Linked DNA regions of Pararoseomonas sp. SCSIO 73927. The protein of the gene in region 1 binds, or shares a complex with, the protein of each later gene. Links are inferred from orthologs where the notes say so. Each region holds a gene or a part of one and is shown in the gene's direction. Other genes may lie near its edges.

Region 1 (3,281 bases):
TCGTCCGCAACGCGGACCGCGCCAAGACCGCGGAGGCGCCAATGCCCGCCACCCGGCCCGCCCGCGCGCCGGAACCCACCCGCGCGCCGCCGGTCCGCGGCGTGGCGAGCGTGGTGGACACGGCCACGCTGCGCCTCGGCAACCGCGCCCTGCAGCTGACCGGGGTGATCGGGATGCGCGGGGAGTATGCCCGCCAGCTCGCCCTCTACCTCGCCGGGCGGGAGGTGGCGTGCGAGCCCGTGGGGGACGGCGCGCATCGCTGCAGCGTGGAGGGGCGCGACCTGTCGGACGTGGTGCTGTTCAACGGCGGCGGCCGCGCCAGCGCCGATGCCTCGCCCGAGCTGCGGCGGAGCGAGACGGAGGCGCGGGAGGCCGGGCGGGGGGTCTGGGCGGGGGGCTAGCGCCCCTTCACCCCTTCACCCCTCCACCGGCACCCCGGCCTCGTCCTTGGATGTCCGGATGGTCTGCAGGGTGCGGACGTGCATGACGAGCTCCGAGCCCGTCAGCCGGTTCGTCAGCTCGTTCTCGTGCGCGGGGTTGCGGGCGACGAGGCGCAGCAGGAAGTCGCCGCCGCCGCGGATCATGTGGCACTCCCGCACCTCCGGCCAGTCCCGCACCATGGCCTCGAAGGATTCCAGCACCGGCAGCTTCTGGCTCTCCAGCCCCACCACGGCGAAGAAGGTGATCTCCCAGCCGAGCGAGGCCGGGTCCACGTCGGCGTGGTAGCCGCGGATCACGCCGGATTCCTCCAGCCGGCGGACGCGGCGCAGGCAGGGCGGGGCGGAGAGGCCCACCCGGGCGGCCAGCGCCACGTTCGTCATGCGGCCATCGGCCTGCAGCTCGCGCAGGATCTCGCGGTCGGTTGCGTCGAGGGCGCCGGGCGCGAAGCCGTTGCCGAGGTCTTTCAAGGGCGGTTCTTCTCTCGGGCCGTCTTGAGGGGCCGGTCGCGGGTCGGGTCTCGGGTAAGGCTTGCCGCCCGAGCTGCGGGCCGGAGCTCCTGCCCCCGACTATCCCCTGAGCGGGGGGGCGGCTTCAAGGCCCGCCGTATCCCGAGAGGTCCAGGGGTGGTGCAAGGCGGCGCGCGCACCGATATGGTGGTGCCGCGACTCTGCACTGCCTTCAGGACATGGACGTGGCCAACACCCACCGTACGCGACTGCTCATCCTCGGCGCCGGCCCGGCCGGCTACACCGCCGCCATCTACGCCGCGCGCGCCGGGCTCGAGCCGATCCTCGTCGCGGGGCTCCAGCCGGGGGGTCAGCTCACCATCACCACCGATGTCGAGAACTACCCCGGCTTTGCCAGCGCGGTTCAGGGCCCCTGGCTGATGGAGCAGATGCAGGCCCAGGCCGCCCATGTCGGCACGCGCATCATCCAGGACGTCATCACCGGGGTGGAGCTGGGGGCGAAGCCCTTCCGGGCCGTCGGCGATTCGGGCGACACCTACGAGGCCTCCGCCATGGTGATCGCCACCGGCGCCCAGGCGCGCTGGCTCGGCATCCCCGGGGAGAAGGAGCTCTCGGGCTTCGGCGTCTCCGCCTGCGCCACCTGCGACGGCTTCTTCTTCCGCAGCCGCGAGGTGGCGGTGATCGGCGGCGGCAACTCGGCGGTGGAGGAGGCCCTCTACCTCGCCGGGCTGGCGTCCAAGGTCACGCTGGTCCACCGGCGGGACAGCCTGCGGGCGGAGCGGATCATGCAGGAGCGGCTGTTCAAGCACCCCCGCATTTCCGTGGTCTGGAACGCGGTGGTGGAGGAGGCGCTGGCGACCGAGGGCAAGTTCCGCGCCCTGCGCGCCCTGCGGCTGCGCGACCTCGCCGGCGGCGGCACCACCGAGCTTCCGGTGGACGGCATGTTCGTGGCGATCGGGCACGACCCCGCCACCGCCCTGTTCCGCGGCCAGCTGGAGACGGATGCGGACGGCTACATCGTGACCGAGCCGGGATCGACCCGCACCAGCATCCCCGGCGTTTTTGCGGCCGGCGACGTGCAGGACCGGATCTACCGCCAGGCCGTCACCGCCGCGGGTTCGGGCTGCATGGCAGCGCTGGACGCCGAGAAGTGGCTGGCCCACATGCCCGACGACGCCCCCGCTGTGGCGGCCTACGACGCGGTGGACGGCTGATGCCGCTGGACTGGGACAAGCTGCGGGTCTTCCACGCCGTCGCGGAGGCGGGATCCTTCACCCATGCCGGGGACACGCTGAACCTCAGCCAGTCCGCCGTCTCCCGCCAGATCCAGGCGCTGGAGGAGAGCCTGAACGTGCCGCTGTTCCACCGGCACGCGCGCGGGCTGATCCTGACGGAGCAGGGCGAGACGCTGAACAAGACGGTGCGCGAGGTCTTCGCCAAGCTGGCGATGACGGAGGCCCTGCTGACCGAGAGCCGGGAGCGCGCGGCGGGGCGGCTGAAGGTGACGACCACCACTGGCTTCGGCGCCAACTGGCTCGCCCCGCGGCTGGAGCGCTTCCTGAAGCTGCACCCCGACATGACGGTGACGCTGCTGCTGGACGACACGGAGCTGGACCTGGCGATGCGGGAGGCGGACCTTGCCATCCGCATGCACGCGCCGCGGCAGCCGGACCTGATCCAGCGGCACATCGCGACCTTCGGCTGGAAGGTGGTGGGATCGCCGGACTACCTGCGCGGCGCCGGGATCCCGCAGCGGGCGGAGGACCTGGATGCCCACCGGCTGATCATCTACGGCGACTATCACCCGCCCGTGGAGGACATTAACTGGCTGGCCGAGGCGGGCCGTCGGCAGGGATCCCCTCGCCGGGCGGCGGTGGAGGTGAACTCGCTTCCGGCCATGCTGCGGGCGGTGCGCTCCGGCCTCGGGATCGCCGCCCTGCCCGACTACATGGGCGAGGACCTGGCGGACCTGGTGCCCGTGCTGACGGAGCTGAAGACCCCGAAGATCGAGGCCTTCTTCGTTTATCCGGAGGAGATGCGGAACTCCAAGCGCGTGGCGGTCTTCCGCGACTTCCTCGTGGCGGAGCTGGCCGGGCATGTCTGACCGACGCCGCCGTTCCGTGCTGCGGTGCGTCATGCAGCACCCGCATGGCCGCTGGACGTTATTGGCGCGCCCGGCATCGGAGGGCCGGGCCTAACCTTTCCTTCGTTCGGTGATTGATCCGGACGGGGTCCTCGGGACCCCGCGTCTCCCAGACGTGAAGCCTCCCTGTATGCACTTGCCCGGAAGGCTCAGGCTTCAGGCCGTCGCTTTCCGGGCTTTCTTTTTTGCCCGCGCAGTGCCACCTGAGCGCCAGCGCGAAGCGGAGGGGC
Region 2 (3,142 bases), 3.9 Mb from region 1 along the record:
GCCGAGGTGGAGGCGATGCTGCGCGACGGCGTGATCGTGGACGCGATGAGCATGGCGGCCTTCGGGCTGCTGCGCCTTAAGGGACTGATCTAGCCCGGCCATGACGGACGAAGGCGCCCTGGTCCTCTTCTCCGGCGGGCAGGATTCCACCACCTGCCTCGCCTGGGCGCTGGACCGCTTCGCCCGCGTGGAGACGCTGGGCTTCGATTACGGCCAGCGCCACCGGGTGGAGCTGGAGTGCCGCGACAGGCTGCGCGCCGGGCTGCGCGCGATGAAGCCGGAATGGGCGGAGCGGCTGGGGGAGGACCACACCCTCTCCATCCCCGTGCTCGGCGCCATCTCCGACACGGCGCTGACGCGCGACGTGGCGATCGCGATGGAGGCGGGCGGGCTGCCCAACACCTTCGTGCCCGGGCGGAACCTCGTCTTCCTCACCTTCGCCGCCGCGCTGGCCTATCGCCGCGGCCTGCGCCGCATCGTCGGCGGCATGTGCGAGACGGACTACTCCGGCTACCCGGACTGCCGCGACGACACGATCAAGGCGCTGCAGGCGGCGCTGAACCTCGGCATGGCATCCCGCTTCGTGCTGGAGACGCCGCTGATGTGGATCGACAAGGCCGAGACCTGGCGCCTGGCGCAGCGCCTGGGCGGCGAGGCGCTGGTGCGGCTGGTCGTGGAGGAGACCCACACCTGCTACCGCGGGGAGCGCGGGCCGATGCACCCCTGGGGCCATGGCTGCGGCACCTGCCCGGCCTGCGAGCTGCGCGCGGCGGGGTGGCAGCGTTTCGCGGAGGCGGTCTGATTCACCTTTCTGGGCTGTCCGGCACCAGGGGGCTTTGCCCCCTGGAACCCCCACCAGGAGGCTGAGCCTCCTGGACCTGCATCGGGCTGCCGCGGGACTGACGGGAGATGTCGGCCCTCTACGATTAGCACCCCATCCTGCCCCTGCAGTCGCCTCGGCTCCACGAGCCGAGGCGCACCGTCAGCCGGGTCCAGACCAACTCGAAGAAGAAGATGATGGTGAGGGGTCCGGGGAGAGGAAGAACTCCTTCTTCCTCTCCCCGGCCACGGAGGGCCGCCGCAAGGCCGGGCCCTCCCTGTCTTGACCGGTGGCCGGGGCATCCCGATTTTCTATCCGAACCCGGCATCGGGCCCCATCACTGGGACGAGATTGAGCATGAGCGAGAACACCAAGGCTGTCAGCGACGACAGCTTCAAGACGGACGTGCTGGAGGCTTCCGGCCCCGTCCTCGTGGATTTCTGGGCGGAGTGGTGCGGCCCCTGCCGCCTGGTCGGCCCGATCCTGGACGAGATCGGCAAGGACTACGCGGGCAAGCTGACGGTCGCGAAGGTGAACATCGACGACAACCCGATGACGCCGAACGAGTACGCGGTGCGTGGCATCCCTACCATGATCCTGTTCAAGGACGGCAAGCCCGTGGACATGAAGGTGGGCGCCATGCCGCGCGGCCAGCTCCGCGCCTGGGTGGATCAGGCGATCGCCGGCTGATCCGGGGGGCCTGAACCGCTTGCGCACCGCACTCCTGTTGCTGCTGGGGCTGGCCGCCTGCGCCAGCCCCGTCTCGTCGCAGGAGGTGGTGCGGAGCGAGCGCGCGGCCTTCCGCGTGACCGACTTCGCCACGGGTCTGGAACGCCCCTGGGGCGCGGCCTTCCTGCCGGATGGCCGCCTGCTGGTGACGGAGCGGCCGGGGCGGCTGCGGATTGTCGGGCGGGACGGCGCCGTCTCGGCCCCCGTCCCCGGCGTGCCCGAGGTGGTGGCGCAGGGCCAGGGCGGGCTGCTGGACGTGGCCCTGGCGCCGGATTTCCCGGCCACGCAGCAGGTGTATTTCTGCCTCGCCGGCGCGGCGGGGGGCGGGGCGCTGACGCGCTTGGCCACCGCGCGCTTCTCCGCGGACATGGCGCGGCTGGAGGGCACCACCACCCTGCTCGACGCGACGCCGGCCCAGTCCTCCGGGCGGAACCATTACGGCTGCCGCATCGTCTTCGCGCCGGACGGGAAGCTGATGCTCTCCACCGGGGATCGCTACACCGACAAGGAGCGGGCGCAGCGGCTGGACGACCTCGGCGGCAAGGTGCTGCGGCTGGAGCGGGACGGGCGCCCGGCGGAGGGCAATCCCTTCATCGGCCGCGCGGGCGCGAGGCCGGAGATCTTCACCTACGGGCACCGCAACCCGCAGGGGCTGACGATCAACCCCGCCACCGGCTCCGCCATCGAGATTGAGTTCGGGGCGCGCGGTGGGGACGAGGTGAACCGGCTGCGCGCGGGCGCCAATTATGGCTGGCCGCTGGTCTCCTACGGCACGGATTACGACGGCAGCCCGATCGGCACGGGGCAGGCGAGCGCGCCGGGGATCGAGGAGCCGCTGCGGCACTGGACCCCGGCCGTCAGCCCTTCCGGCGGGAACTTCTACGCGGGGGGCGCCTTTCCCGGCTGGCGGGGCAACCTCTTCGTCTCCGCGCTGCGGACGCCCGGCCTGGTGCGCCTGACCATGGACGGGGACCGCGTGGTGGGGGAGGAGCGGCTGCTCTGGGGCCGCACGCGCCTGCGCCACGTGCTGCCGGGGCCGGACGGCCTCCTCTACATCCTCACCGACGAGACACAGGGCCGGGTGATCCGGCTGGAGCCCGCGAATTGAGCGATACCGGCCTTCTCGACCTCTCCGCCCCCCTTCCCGGGGGCGGTGCCCAGCCCCTTGCCGACTACGGGGGCAAGGTGCTGCTGGTGGTGAACACGGCGAGCCGCTGCGGCTTCACGCCGCAATATGCGGGGCTGGAGGCGCTGCAGCGCCGCTACGGCGAGCGCGGCTTCCAGGTGCTGGCCTTCCCCTGCAACCAGTTCGGCTCCCAGGAGCCGGGGAATGCAGAGGAGATCGCCAGCTTCTGCACCACGAAGTACGACGTCACCTTCCCCGTCTTCGCCAAGGTCGAGGTGAACGGGTCCGGGGCGGACCCGGTCTTCCGCCACCTGAAGCACGCCGCCCCCGGTGCCCTGGGCACGGAGGCGATCAAGTGGAACTTCACCAAGTTCCTGATCGACCGGAACGGCAAGGTGGTGTCCCGCTACGCCCCCACCACGGCGCCGGAGAAGCTCTCCGGCGACATCGAGATGCTGCTGGGCTGA

The links.
Region 2: the proteins of trxB (region 1) and trxA are in contact, whole or in part, in a crystal structure (PDB 1F6M), measured with the Escherichia coli proteins. The link is inferred for Pararoseomonas sp. SCSIO 73927 from one-to-one orthologs.

The regions. Positions count from the first base shown.
Region 1 is NZ_CP146232.1:5,418,792-5,422,072, forward strand. The notes cover bases 155-3,124. They hold trxB (thioredoxin-disulfide reductase), read left to right. Parts: upstream 155-1,126; coding sequence 1,127-2,122; downstream 2,123-3,124. Other genes in these bases: VQH23_RS25600 (PBP1A family penicillin-binding protein), read left to right, coding at 155-401; VQH23_RS25605 (Lrp/AsnC family transcriptional regulator), read right to left, coding at 417-908; VQH23_RS25615 (LysR family transcriptional regulator), read left to right, coding at 2,122-3,012. Outside these bases: more of VQH23_RS25600, read left to right, coding at 1-154.
Region 2 is NZ_CP146232.1:1,549,920-1,553,061, reverse strand. The notes cover bases 13-2,843. They hold trxA (thioredoxin TrxA), read left to right. Parts: upstream 13-1,177; coding sequence 1,178-1,510; downstream 1,511-2,843. Other genes in these bases: VQH23_RS07295 (glutathione peroxidase), read left to right, coding at 2,654-2,843; VQH23_RS07300 (PQQ-dependent sugar dehydrogenase), read left to right, coding at 1,530-2,657; queC (7-cyano-7-deazaguanine synthase QueC), read left to right, coding at 101-802; VQH23_RS07315 (NUDIX hydrolase), read left to right, coding at 13-93. Also shown: more of VQH23_RS07315, read left to right, coding at 1-12; more of VQH23_RS07295, read left to right, coding at 2,844-3,142. UniProt on the Escherichia coli protein: Participates in various redox reactions through the reversible oxidation of its active center dithiol to a disulfide and catalyzes dithiol-disulfide exchange reactions.